DNA from 2 places in the Brenneria rubrifaciens genome. Region 2 is predicted to be linked to the other one. Evidence: predicted binding sites of a transcription regulator. Region 2 holds the regulator's gene; the other holds the start of a gene.

Region 1 (7,379 bases), 1.8 Mb from region 2:
CCAAAAGGCCGGTGGTGGAAGAGATTGCCACGCGCTTTATGCCGACGTTCTGGCTGACCGTCAGCAGTATGGTCTGGGCGGTGATTTTTGGCATGGCGATCGGTGTGATATCGGCGGTGTGGCGCAATGGCTGGCCGGACAGAATCGGCATGACGCTGGCGGTATCCGGGATATCGTTTCCCGCCTTTGCGCTTGGCATGCTGCTGATGCAGGTGTTTTCCGTTGAGCTGGGCTGGTTACCCACCGTCGGCGCGGACACCTGGCTGCACTATATTTTGCCTTCCATCACGCTGGGGGCGGCGGTGTCGGCGATCATGGCCCGCTTCACCCGCGCGTCTTTCGTCGAGGTGATGCGGGAAGACTATATGCGTACGGCGCGGGCAAAAGGAGTGCCTGAATTGATGGTGGTGATTAAGCACGGTTTGCGAAATGCGTTGATTCCGGTCGTGACCATGATGGGCCTGCAATTCGGCTTTCTGCTGGGCGGTTCGATTGTGGTCGAGAAAGTATTTAACTGGCCGGGACTGGGGCGGTTGTTGGTGGATGCGGTGGAGATGCGCGACTATCCGATCATTCAGGCGGAGGTGTTGCTGTTTTCATTGGAGTTTATCCTGATCAATTTGTTGGTCGATATGCTGTATGCCGCAATTAACCCGTCGATTCGTTATCAATGAGGAAAGGGAATGAAAAACTGGCGGCGTAACGCGGTGTTATCCACTCTGCCGACAATCGGGGAGAATCAAATTCGTACTCCGTGGCATGAATTCTGGCGACGCTTCCGTTGCCAGCATGTGGCTTTGCTGGCGGGTCTGTTCGTAGCTTTGCTGATCCTTGTTGCACTACTGGCGCCTTATCTGATCCCCTATGACGCCGAAAACTACTTTGATTACGATCGGCTGAATGAAGGGCCGTCCGCGACGCACTGGCTGGGGGTGGATTCGCTGGGGCGTGATATTTTCAGCCGAATTTTGCTGGGTGCACGAATTTCGCTGGCGGCGGGCATTTTTTCCGTCCTGATCGGGATGCTGATCGGTACGTCACTCGGGTTATTGGCGGGTTACTATGAAGGCTGGTGGGATCGGGCAATCATGCGCATTTGCGATGTATTGTTCGCTTTTCCCGGTATTTTGCTGGCGATTGCAGTGGTGGCGATTATGGGCAGCGGGATGGCGAATGTGATTTTCGCGGTAGCGATTTTCAGTATCCCGGCGTTTGCCCGATTGGTCAGAGGCAATACGCTGGTACTGAAACACCAGACTTACATTGAATCGGCGCGCAGTATCGGGGCGTCCGACTGGACGATTGTCTTCCGGCATATTCTTCCCGGCACGGTGTCGTCGATTGTGGTGTATTTCTCCATGCGCATCGGCATGTCGATTATCACTGCGGCCAGTTTGTCGTTTCTAGGGCTGGGCGCTCAGCCGCCAACGCCGGAATGGGGGGCGATGCTCAATGAAGCGCGTTCCGATATGGTGATTGCACCCCACGTGGCGATTTTTCCCAGCTTGGCGATTTTCCTGACGGTGCTGGCGTTTAATCTGCTGGGGGATGGCTTGCGTGATGCGCTTGATCCGAAGCTGAAAGGCTAGATGCAAAAAGCGCGGCCTAAAATCGGGCCGCGCTTTTTTACTACAGACTATTAATTAGAAAGAAGTTCGTTTGTAGTTACGGTACTGCGGCTGCCAGAAATTGTGCGCAATCGCCTTTTCCAGTGCGTCGCCTGACGTCACGACCGCGACACCTTGCAACTGTGCCGCTTTACCCACTTCCAGCGCGATACGCTTGGATACTTCCTGAATATCCTCGAGATCCGGCAGTAACGCGCCGTCACCGTTGTTGGCCATCGGTGAACAGTCGGCCAATGCGCGGCTGGCTGCCATCAGCATGCCGTCGGTAATGCGTTTCGCCCCGGAGGCCAGTACGCCCAATCCAATGCCTGGGAAGATAAAGGAGTTGTTGCACTGGGCAATCGGGTAAACCTTGTCCTGATAGGTGACCGGGCTGAACGGGCTGCCTGTCGCGACCAGCGCGGTGCCGTCGGTCCAACGAATAATGTCTTCCGGGCGGGCTTCCACACGGGAGGTCGGGTTGGACAGCGGCATAACGATTGGGCGGGCGCAGTGTTTGTGCATTTCACGGATAATTTCTTCCGTAAACAGACCCGGCTGGCCGGAAACCCCGATCATGATGGTCGGTTTGGCGTTGCGAACCACTTCCAGCAGGGAGATGGCATCGCTGGTCACGTCCCAGGAGGTCAACAGATCGCTTTTCTGCACTAGCTTGCTCTGGAAGTCGAGCAGGTTCGGTAATTTATCCGTCAGCAGGCCGAAACGATCAACCATGAAGACGCGGGCGCGCGCTTCGTCTTCGCTCAGACCTTCGGATTTCATCTGGGCAACGATTTGCTCGGCGATACCGCAACCGGCGGAGCCGGCGCCCAGGAAGACCACTGTCTGATCGCGCAACTGGCTGCCCGCGGCGCGGCTGGCGGCAATCAGGCTACCCAGTGCGACGGCGGCCGTGCCCTGAATGTCGTCGTTGAAGCTACAGAGTTCATCACGGTAGCGGTTTAGCAGCGGGGTCGCATTTTTCTGTGCGAAGTCTTCAAACTGCAACAGGACGTTCGGCCAGCGGCGTTTGACGGCCTGAATGAATTCGTCGACGAACGCATAGTATTCGTCATCGGTAATACGCGGATGACGCCAGCCCATGTACAGCGGATCGTTCAGGCGCTGCGGGTTGTTGGTGCCCACATCCAGAACAACCGGCAGGGTGTAAGCCGGGCTGATGCCGCCACACGCGGTATACAGCGAGAGTTTACCGATAGGAATCCCCATACCACCGATGCCCTGATCGCCCAGACCCAGAATACGTTCTCCGTCGGTCACAACGATGACTTTTACATTCTGCTTGGTGGCGTTTTGGAGCATATCGTCGATATGCGCGCGGTTCGGGTAGGAGATAAACAGGCCGCGGGCCCGGCGATAAATATCGGAGAAGTGCTCACAGGCTTCGCCCACGGTCGGCGTATAGATGATTGGCATCATTTCGCTCAGATGAGCGTCCAGCAGGCGATAGAACAGCGTTTCGTTAGTATCCTGGATATTGCGTAAATAGACATGCTTCTCAATATCGTTCTTGAATTCCTGGTATTGACGCCAGGCGCGTTCGGCCTGTTCTTCAATCGTCTCAACGGCTTCTGGCAGCAAACCGTGCAGATTAAAGTCAGTGCGCTCTTCTTCAGTAAAAGCACTGCCTTTATTCAGCAACGGAAATTCAAGTAATATTGGACCAGCGTAAGGGATGTAGAGAGGTCGTTTACTTTCGTATTCTAATTCCATGACTTTTTTTACTCTTCGGGTAACAGAAACGAATTGATATGATATTAGCAAAAGCTGAACGGATCTTAAATTACCCAGAAATTATGTACAGGAATTGTTAATTTAAATAGTTACAGATAACTTGAATCTGGGCATTAAAATAGAATGAATCGATTCACTTCACAAAATTGTTGCCATTATTTGTCAATGAAATGCAGGGCAACGTCCGTGCACCCAAATTCAGCCAGCATGATTTGCGATATCGTCCCCTGGACAATCGCGGCGTTGCGGCATTCGACAATCACCGCCCGGCGGATGGCGGTTTGCGCTTCGCCGGCGAGGTTCATCAGATTCAGCGCAGCTTGCAGAGGCGGCAGGCTGGGATTGAACGCGGCGTTTTCCGCATAACGACCAGTATAGAGACGGCCGTTCACCGTTTCCAGAGCGATACCGCTGATGGCATGACTGTATGGCGCGTGGCTGAGGTTGGCGGCTTCCAGTGCGTGCAGCGTAAGCCCGTCCGCCTTCTCCAGCACAAAGCCGTGATTCACATCATCCAGCAATAATGTCTCGATTTGTAAATCGCCCGGGCCGAAGGCGTCTGGCAAATAGTGGCTGAGCAGGGCGGGCTGGCGTCCAGGGAGTTGGATACGCAGTGAAGCCGCGCAGTTCAATTCATTCATGAATTGCCGGCAGTGGCCGCAAGGCGTGTGATTCACCGTAATGGAGTTCAACCCTCTTTCATTACGTAACCAGGCGTGGGCGATGGCGCTTTGTTCGGCGTGCACCGTTTGCTGAAGCTGACCGTGAGCAAACTCCATGTTAGCGCCGAAATAGAGATTACCGCTTATGCCTTGTGCGATCGCGCCAACCTGAAAATGGGATATCATCGCCTGGGCGCAGGCGGCGGCTAGTGGGAGCAAAGCAAACGCCAGCGTATCACGATCCAACCGGCTGGCGCGGCACAAACTTTCCACTTCATCGGCAGTCAGCATGGCGGAAAAATCCGGGCGGTGCAGGATCGTCGCCAGGGGGAATTGCAGGCTGGCGGGTAATTGTTGAAAGGCGGTTTCAAAACGTGGATGCATGTCGGCGTACTCTTTTACCAGTCAATAAATCATGTCAGCGATCAAAGTAGCAATAAATTGTGACTATTATCTCTTCATATGTGAAATTAATGAAAATTAAATATTAAATACGCGATATATTTCAAAAAATTTCTTGTTCACGTTATTTCCCAAATAAATGTAACAGGACGGGAAATATAAAGGGCGCAATCAGCGAGGTGATAATTCCACAAATGACCAGCGCCAGTGAACTGAATGCTCCTTCCTGAAAATCCACTTCCACACTACGTGCCGTGCCCAGAGCATGTGAAGCGGTTCCCATTGATAAACCGCGCGCGGCTTTGGTTTTGATACCGAGGCGATCAAAGAGGCTGTGCCCTAACACAGCGCCCAGAATACCGACAAAAATCACGCAGACGGCGCTGATAGCCGGAATGCCGCCGATAGCGTCGGCCACCGCCATGGCAATGGGTGTCGTAACGGACTTGGGCAACACGGAAGCGGCAATCTCAGGCGATGCGCCCATCCACAGAGCGATCAGCGTACCGGAAACGATCGCGGTCACGCTGCCGATAAAACAGGCGCTGATAATCGATTTCCAGCGGGCGCGGATCTGGTGAAGCTGTTCGTATAAAGGAAAAGCCAATGCGACGACGGCGGGTTGCAGTAGGTCATTGAGCACTTCACTTCCTTTGAAATAGCGATCGTAAGGAATATGCAGTAGCAGCAGCAGCGGGATAATAATGACCATTGAAATCAGCAACGGATTCAGCAACGGTATTTTGGTCCATATCGCCAGCTTACGGGCGGCAAAAAAAACGCACAAAGTGAGCGGCAACGACCACCATAAAGAGGCCAGCATTATTCTTTTTCCTTACCTTGCAGACGATTGTTTCCGATGATCTGTTTACGTTGCATGAGTTGTGTGCTGAAGCCGACGGTGATCATCACCACCAGCGTACTGATCACACAGGAGACGACAATCGGGCCGAACTGTTGACTGAGCAAGTCATAATAGTTCATGACGCCCACGCCAATCGGCACGAACAGCAGCGCCATATAACGGATTAACAGGCGGCAGGCGGGTTTCACCCACTGGGCGGGCAGGATCTGCGAGGCGAGAAGTGAGAACAGAATCAGCATCCCTATGATGCTGCCGGGAATCGTCAACGGAAGTAACGCGGATATCGCATTGCCTGCCAGCAGACAGAGGTAAATCAATGCGAAAGCGCGTAAATACTGCCAGCATAGTGTGAACGTATTACGCATAGGAAATTCCTGATTAACCGAGGTCATCATCATAGCGCTTATGGAATTAGCGTGCCACAGCTCACAAGTTTTCCGAGCAAGATGTTTGAGTTGCAATCTTATGGTGTGATTCAGGACTCATTGTTAAACAGGCTGGCGTCCGCAAGCGCTTCGCCAATTGCCGATGTGAGCCGATACAACTGCGAGGATTGGATGATAAACGGCGGCATCAGGTAAATCAGCTTGCCGAATGGGCGAATCCATACGCCGCGTTCGACAAAAAAGTGTTGCAGTCGCGCCATATTCACCGGGCGGCGGGTTTCCACCACGCCGATCGCGCCCAGCACCCGAACGTCGGCGACCTGCCCGGACCCGGTAAGCGGCATAAGACCTTGGCGCAGTTGTTGTTCAATCGCTTTTACCTGCGGTTGCCAGCGATTTTCCGCCAACAACGATAGGCTGGCGTTGGCGGCGGCACAGGCCAGCGGGTTGGCCATGAACGTCGGGCCGTGCATGAAACAGCCTGCCGCGCCGTTGCTGATGGTTTCAGCTACCGCGCGGGTGGTCAGCGTGGCGGATAACGTCATATAGCCGCCGGTCAGCGCTTTCCCCAGACACAATATATCCGGGGCGATCGCCGCGTGTTCACAGGCGAACAGTTTACCGGTACGGCCAAATCCGGTGGCAATTTCGTCCGCGATCAGTAACACGCCGTGCTGGTCGCACAGTTCACGCACCTGCCGCAGATAAGCCGGATGATAAAAACGCATACCGCCTGCGCCCTGAACGATCGGCTCCAGAATGACGGCGGCAATCGTGTGAGACTGTTCGTCCAGCGCGGTACGCAGTGGCGCAATGTCTGTCTCCAGCCAATCGGCGTCAAAGCCGCATTGCGGCGCGTCCACAAACAGATGCTGGGGGAGATAGCCTTGATACAGACTGTGCATGGCGTTTTGCGGGTCGCACACCGACATCGCGCCCAGGGTATCGCCGTGATAGCCGCGGCGCAGGGTAAGTAAACGCCGGCGCGCTTCGCCACGCGCCTGCCAGTATTGCACCGCCATCTTCATGGCCACTTCAACCGCGACGGAACCTGAGTCGGCCAGAAACACGCACTCCAGTCCGGCCGGGGTGATATCCACCAACCGGCGGCACAGCGCGACGGCCGGGGGATGGGTAATGCCCCCGAACATCACATGTGACATTTGCGACAGTTGATCCTGCACCGCCTGATTGATCGCCGGATGATTGTAGCCGTGGATCGCCGCCCACCAGGAGGACATGCCGTCGATCAGTCTACGTCCGTCATTCAGTTGCAGTTCGGCGCCATTGGCCGATACCACCGGATAACAGGGGAGCGGCTGCGTCATTGACGTGTAAGGATGCCAGATATGGCGCTGGTCAAAGGCTAAGTCTTCCGGGGTCATCATGGTACGCTGTCAACCAAATTGAGTTCCATTTGGTTGACAGTATATCGGGTTAATTTAAACTGACGAAACGTTTTTTATTTTGGAGATGCCGAGATGGCTGACCGTATTAACTGGACGCTTGAGCAAGCGCAAAAGCTCTTCAACACACCGTTTCTGGAACTGATGTTTGAGGCCCAGCAAGTGCATCGTCGGCACTTCGATCCGCGTCAGGTGCAGGTTAGTACCCTGCTATCCATTAAAACCGGCGCTTGCCCGGAAGACTGTAAATATTGTCCGCAAAGTTCCCGCTACCGTACCGGAATTGAAACCGAACG
Region 2 (7,379 bases):
ATCGAATCTTTCGTGCTGCGGGAGGGAACCGATTACGGTGAGGAAGAACGCACATTAGCGCAAAAAGTCGCTGACATTCGTCGGCAACTGACGTCCGGTGAAATCGTACTGGTGTGGTCTGAATTACATGAAACCATCAACATTATGCCCCGGGACCAATTTAATGCCGGTGAGCATCACTCGTATTGAACGACTAAATATGCTAAAAGCAGTGCATATCTATTCCCTTTTTTGATGGCGCCCGATTACCGACGGCGATGCTAAGTCGCGCCGCCATCACGGAGTAAAGCCTCACATGTCATATAAGCATCCAATTATAGCCGTTACCGGCTCCAGCGGCGCGGGAACCACCACCACCAGCCAGGCGTTCCATAAAATTTTTCAGCAGTTGAAAATGCGGGCTGCCCAGCTCGAAGGGGATAGCTTCCATCGTTACACCCGCCCGGAAATGGATATGGCCATTCGCAAGGCGCGCGATCTTGGCCGGCACATCAGCTACTTTGGGCCCGAAGCCAATGATTTCAGCCTGCTGGAACAGTCGTTCATTGAATATGGGCAGCATGGGCGAGGGAAAACCCGCAAATACCTTCACACCTATGATGAAGCGATTCCCTACAATCAGGTTCCCGGTACATTCACCCCCTGGGAACCCATGCCGTCACCCACGGATGTGCTGTTTTACGAAGGTCTGCATGGCGGCGTGGTTACCGAGCAACACAATGTGGCTCAACACGTCGATCTGCTGGTCGGCGTGGTGCCTATCGTCAATCTGGAGTGGATTCAAAAATTGATTCGTGATGTCAATGAACGCGGGCATTCACGCGAAGCCGTGATGGATTCAGTCGTTCGCTCGATGGAGGACTACATCACTTACATCACGCCACAATTTTCACGCACCCACTTAAATTTCCAGCGCGTCCCCACCGTGGATACGTCCAACCCGTTCGCAGCGAAATCCATTCCTTCACTGGATGAGAGCTTCGTGGTGATACATTTTCAGGGGCTGGACAATATTGATTACCCTTATCTGCTCGCCATGTTGCAAGGCTCGTTTATTTCTCATATCAACACGCTGGTTGTTCCCGGTGGAAAAATGGGTTTGGCGATGGAGCTGATTATGACGCCGCTGGTACAACGCCTGCTGGAAGGGAAAAAGATCGAATAGCATCACAGCATCACGCCCTATCAGGCGCGTCGTGTCGCTGTGATGGCGACGATGTCAGGAAGGCGCGGTTAGGCTGAATCCCGGACTTCATGACTGTGCGTAACCTGAACAACTTCCCCCAACATCAGCGCCACAGAGCAATACTTTTCAGCAGACAATACCACCGCGCGCTCTACCGCCTGATCGGTCAGCCCTTTCCCCGTCACGATGAAATGCAAATTGATATGAGTAAACAGACGAGGCGCTTGCACTCTCCGTTCCGAAGTCAATTTCACTTCACAATCGGCGACATCGTGACGTCCTTTTTGCAAAATCGACACAACATCGATCGCGCTGCAACCGCCAACCGATATCAGCAGCATTTCCATAGGGCTTGGCGCCTTGTCACCCGCATTGCCGTCCATCATAACCTGATGTCCTGAGGCGGACTCGCCAAGAAACGTTAAGCCTTCAATCCATTTCACCCGTGCATGCATAGCGTCTCCCTAAAAAATTTTTGAAAATTTATATTGTTACTATACAAAAAACGCCATACCCGGCGCTTTCTCATGCTGAAGCGAGACAATACAAGACACTTCCCTCAAGCTGTGTTAAAAACAAAAGTAGCATCTGCCTGTTCCGGGCAAACACAGATACAAGGAAGGTGATGGCGTCGCCAGATAGTAAATTCCAGTATATTCCCTGACGTCATTCTGCCCACACGAAATTTGATTTTTTAGCAGTCGCAGTTAACACGCCGTACAGGGAACTCTGAGCCCTGTGATTTGCGCAGTGAATTACAACAGAGGATAATAGCGAATGGTTCTCGGCAAACCGCAAACAGACCCCACTCTCGAATGGTTCCTTTCTCATTGCCATATCCATAAGTATCCATCGAAGAGCACGCTTATTCACCAGGGTGAAAAAGCAGAAACGCTTTACTACATCGTGAAAGGCTCTGTCGCAGTGCTAATCAAAGATGAAGAAGGCAAAGAAATGATTCTCTCTTATCTCAATCAGGGAGATTTTATCGGCGAGCTTGGCCTGTTTGAGGAAGGACAGGAGCGCAGCGCCTGGGTACGGGCAAAAACGGCTTGTGAAGTCGCTGAAATTTCTTACAAGAAATTCCGGCAACTAATACAGGTCAATCCAGATATTCTCATGCGTCTGTCCGCGCAAATGGCAAGCCGTCTACAGGTAACCTCGGAAAAAGTCGGCAACCTGGCTTTTCTTGATGTCACAGGCCGTATTGCTCAAACGCTGCTAAATCTGGCGAAACAACCTGATGCCATGACCCACCCGGATGGCATGCAAATAAAAATTACCCGCCAGGAAATCGGACAAATTGTTGGCTGTTCACGTGAAACCGTGGGCCGCATTCTTAAAATGCTAGAAGACCAGAACCTGATCTCCGCACATGGCAAAACGATCGTCGTTTACGGCACTCGTTAAGTCTTACCTTACCCTACAAAAAAAGCGTGAAGCCAACCTCACGCTTTTTTAACTGTTTCATGGCAATAGCGCATTAATCTGCGGCGTTAACCACCTGCTCGACGGCTTTAGCGAATTTAGCCATTCCCTGCTCGATATCTTCCGTTTCAATCACCAGGGAGGGCACAAAACGAATCACATTCGGACCGGCTATCAGCACCATAACGCCTTGCTCAGCGGCGGCGGCCAGGAAGTTACGCGCCCGGCCATGCCACTCCGGGGTCAGCTCGGCGCCCAGCAATAGGCCCATGCCGCGAATCTGTTCGAAAATGCCATGCCGCTGGTTAATTTTTTCCAGTTCATTGACAAACCGTTCGTGACGATCCGCCACACCAGACAACACTTCCGGCGTATTAATGGTGTCCAGCGCGGCTTCCGCCACTGCGCAAGCCAGCGGGTTACCGCCATAGGTCGTACCGTGTACGCCAACCGTCATCACCGAGGCAATTTCCTCGGTTGTCAGCATCGCACTGATCGGGAAACCGCCCCCCAACGCTTTCGCCGTGGTCAGAATATCTGGCGTAATACCGTAATGCATATAAGTAAACAGTTTTCCCGTTCTGCCCATTCCACTTTGGACCTCGTCAAACACCAGCAGCGCGTTATGCCGATCGCATAACTCACGCACGCCCTGCAGAAACGCTGGCGTCGCCGGCATAATTCCGCCCTCTCCCTGCACGGGTTCCAGAACCACCGCACAGGTGTGATCATCCATTACCGCTCTAACCGCGTCCAGATCGTTAAAAGGCACATGAACGATATCCGCAGGCTTCGGGCCAAAACCGTCAGCATATTTTGCCTGGCCGCCAACCGAGACGGTGAACAACGTTCTTCCATGGAACGCATTATAAAACGCGATGATTTTAGTCTTGTACGGGCTGTGGCGTTCAATCGCGTAGTGGCGCGCCAGTTTAAACGCCGCTTCGTTGGCCTCCGCCCCGGAGTTGACAAAGAACACCCGATCGGCAAAGGTCGCGTTAATCAGCTTGCTGGCCAGACGCAACGCCGGCTCATTAGTAAAAACATTGCTGGTGTGCCAGAGTTGTTCTCCTTGCTGTTTCAACGCGGCGACCAGAGCGGGATGGCAATGCCCCAGCGCGGTAACGGCAATACCGCCTGAGAAATCAATATATTCTCGCCCTTGCTGATCCCACACCCGGCTTCCCTTACCTTTTACCGGCACAAACTGCGCTGGTGCATAAACCGGCAGAATTACTTTATCGTGAGTTTCCCTTGTTACTGTTTTGTTCTCTGTAGTCATTTGCTGCCCCGCTCTGATATTTCATCGTTCCGTATGAAAATATAGTCAGTAAATATGCATAAAAAATCAATTAAGGGCAATGTTTAATCCCCTTTGCCAAGCAATGACTTTCTATCCGACTAGATTTTAAGAAAATTATCCAAAAGCTGATGTCCTTGCTGGCTAAGTATGCTTTCAGGGTGAAACTGTACCCCCTCCAACGGCAGCGAACGATGCCGGATTCCCATGATTTCATCACGTTCGCCCTTGCACTCACTCCAGGCGGTCACCTCAAAGCAGTCAGGTAAAGCATCCGCTTCAAGCACCAACGAGTGGTAGCGCGTCACCGTCAGCGGCTGGGATAAACCGTAAAAAATTCCCGTACTGTTATGGGTGATGACAGAGGTTTTGCCATGCATGACCTGTCGGGCACGCACAACACGCGCGCCAAATGCCTGTCCCAGCGCCTGATGACCAAGACAGACCCCCAGAACAGGCAATTTATCCGCAAAATGGCGGATCGCCGCCAGTGAAATACCGGCATCATCCGGGGTACAAGGGCCGGGGGAAATCACCAGTCTCTCTGGCGCAAGCCGTTCAATATCCGCCAATTGCAACTCATCGTTACGCTTGACCAGAACCTCTGCGCCCAGCTCACAGAAATACTGATACAGGTTGTAAGTAAAGGAGTCGTAGTTATCGATGATTAGCAACATAATTATATTATCTATTTGATATTTAATGATTAAAATAAAAATGGACCACCATCCTGCGTGCAGGCGCGCATACCTGGTGAGCAATAACTACTCCGTCGCGGTGCCTACAATGACACCAGGCTTTCTTGGGGTAAATTGATTGCGCATATTCCATTAACTTTTACGGAAGGTATCAATCACCAAGTTCTCAACACGCCTCCTTCCCCCCCGACAGCTTATCAAGATTGGAGCCAAGCCGCACAAGGCGGTGAAAGTAGCGCCGCTCATCAGAAACAAAAGCCCCGCCATCAAGTCCGCAGCATGACCAACCATCCAGCCCTTGCTCTTCTGACTCCCCTGGCGAAAAAAGCGCGCGTCTCCCGGACAGGAGAAATGATCCGCGGGTCAGTTTGTGCATTCTAACCAGATTTCGCAACGCCTTCCTGGGTGATGAGAACGTCGGTCAATGTCCTGTCAGCAGCGAAAAAAATGAAAAGCTATGTTTAACGCGCTTACAAAGACCCCCCGTCATTATCACGGTACAAACCAAGCCTGTAATGTATGCGTCGTCTGCCAAAGTCACTAATACAAGAGATTGGATGCCGAGAAGCGGTATCGATGGCGTGGCGAAAGCCGGGAGGCTATTTCGTACAGCCCACTTCTCATAGTTGTAACGCTATTATCAGCTTAAACGGTACGTTGCCGGAATGGGGCCAGGTGCCCGGCTCATGAGAGGAAAATCACGGTTCTCAACTTTAGCCGCCATCATCAGCAAAGGGCGACCTCCCCAATGGATAACCCCCGGATGCACCTTCATCAATTGCTTTCGGAGTTGGCGACTGATAACACAGGATGCCGGCATGAAGACGACTCGTTCGCCAGCCCTATTTCTTACCTTTTCATCTGTATTACCCATTGAATACCATCCATTTGCAGTAGCAAAAGGGAAATAATACAAAATTATTCTCTTCTAATTTGTTTTAATAAAATTATATATCCCAACAGAGATTAATTAACTCACACGGAGCAACTTTATTAATCAAAAAATAATCTGATGTTCATCACACGTGTTATTCCAGAAAAATTAACCCCATAAAAAAACAGAAATAACTGGAAACCGTACGATTCACTCCCGATGAAATAAAACTAATATACTGATAAATAATAAATTTATAAGAAACCAATTTCTAAATAGAACACCAGCATATTTTTAAATATACGTTGAAAGATATATTTAATATAACATCTGTTGTATTGTTCTATATTTGTGGTAACACTGAGGTGGGCGAATCAACAAACTTATATTTTATTTTTGTTGAAACATCCTGTGACAATTACATCTGGCATGTGGAACGATAAATGCCAACGATAGTTATACCAAGGAGATAATCATCATGAAATATTTACTGCCTTCCGCAGCCGCTGGACTATTATTTTTAGCTTGCCAGTCGGCGATTGCGGCAGATACCGGGGGTTATGCAACAACAGACGGCGGCGACATCTCCGGCGCCGTTAAAAAGACCGCTCACTCAATGCAGGATATTATCGATATTATTGCAGAGGCGAAGCTCAATTCTGCTGGCAAAAAAGTAAAGGGAGGCGCCTATCCGCTGGTCATAACTTATGATGGTAATGAAGACTCGCTGATCAAAGCCGCTGAGGACGATATCTGCGGACAGTGGAAAAAACCGGTACGCGGCGTGGAGATCAGAGAGTTCACCAAAGGTCTTACCATTATCGGCACCAATGGTTCTTCAGCAAACTTCGGTTTCTGGCTCATCAAATCCGCGGATGTTGTGATTCGCAATATGCGTATTGGCTATATCCCTGGCGGCCCGGAGGACGGCGACGCCTTTCGCGTTGATGACTCGCCGAACGTCTGGATAGATCACAACGAAATTTTTGCCAAAAATTATGAATGCAAGGGGACGCCTGACAGCGATACCACCTTTGAATCCGCTGTGGATATCAAAAAAGGGTCAACCAATGTGACGGTTTCCTACAATTACATTCACGACTTCAAGAAAGTTGGCCTGAGCGGTCTTGGCGCCAAAGATACCATCAATCGTGACCTGACTTACCATCACAACATCTACAGCAATGTGAATGCGCGTGTTCCGTTACAGCGCGGCGGCAAGGTTCACGCCTACAACAATCTGTATACCGGCATCACCAGTTCCGGTCTTAACGTGCGTAAGAAAGGCATTGCACTGATTGAGAGCAATTGGTTTGAAAACGCGAAAAACCCGGTGACGTCGCGTTACGATGGTTCTGAGTTCGGCACCTGGGAATTGCGTAACAACAACATTATGGAACCGGCTGATTTTACGACTTACAACATTACCTGGAATAAGGATTCCAAATCTTACGTGAACGCCGAGGATTGGAAAAGCACAGGCACCTTCCCTTCCATCCCTTACAGCTATTCGCCAGTAACGGCACAGTGCGTGAAGGATAAACTGGCGGATTACGCCGGCGTAGGTAAAAATCTGGCGGTATTGACACCTTCCGACTGTGATTAAAACCCCAGGCAATCCATCGTCGCGAAAGGAATCGCGGCCACGCTTGAGCGAGATCTTCGGATCTCGCTTATTTTTTATGAAGTTTTTCAAACCTGGAAATAAAAACGATTACTCCCCCATCGCTATAGGATGGGCGAAATAAAGCAACCACAATCTCTACCGCCCAGATTTCCTGTAAAATTTTGTCCATAAATTAGCAAAAAGTGCTCAAGCCCATATGTAACATGCCGATAACATGCTTTGCACCACATGCTCTATTTATGGAGTACCAACAGCCCGCAACTTCC

Evidence for each region. The regulator CRP, encoded in region 2, controls carbon source genes, mostly activating them, when cyclic AMP is high. The targets are predictions, from matches to a motif close to ATGTGANNNNNNTCACAT.
Region 1: cdd (cytidine deaminase) is a predicted target of CRP. The motif match lies at 4,466-4,483, and genes of this name have one in related genera.

The regions. Positions count from the first base shown of each region.
Region 1 covers NZ_CP034035.1:2,335,363-2,342,741, reverse strand. The annotation lists gene gsiC (glutathione ABC transporter permease GsiC) at 1-674, shown strand, start outside; gene gsiD (glutathione ABC transporter permease GsiD) at 684-1,589, shown strand; gene EH207_RS10840 (NAD-dependent malic enzyme) at 1,644-3,341, opposite strand; gene cdd (cytidine deaminase) at 3,518-4,408, opposite strand; gene EH207_RS10830 (CidB/LrgB family autolysis modulator) at 4,551-5,249, opposite strand; gene EH207_RS10825 (CidA/LrgA family protein) at 5,249-5,656, opposite strand; gene bioA (adenosylmethionine--8-amino-7-oxononanoate transaminase) at 5,767-7,062, opposite strand; gene bioB (biotin synthase BioB) at 7,159-7,379, shown strand, end outside.
Region 2 covers NZ_CP034035.1:121,965-129,343, reverse strand. The annotation lists gene EH207_RS00535 (YheU family protein) at 1-189, shown strand, start outside; gene EH207_RS00530 (phosphoribulokinase) at 296-1,165, shown strand; gene EH207_RS00525 (OsmC family protein) at 1,234-1,641, opposite strand; gene crp (cAMP-activated global transcriptional regulator CRP) at 1,964-2,596, shown strand; gene argD (bifunctional acetylornithine/succinyldiaminopimelate transaminase) at 2,670-3,896, opposite strand; gene EH207_RS00510 (aminodeoxychorismate synthase component II) at 4,016-4,591, opposite strand; gene EH207_RS00505 (polysaccharide lyase) at 5,965-7,092, shown strand.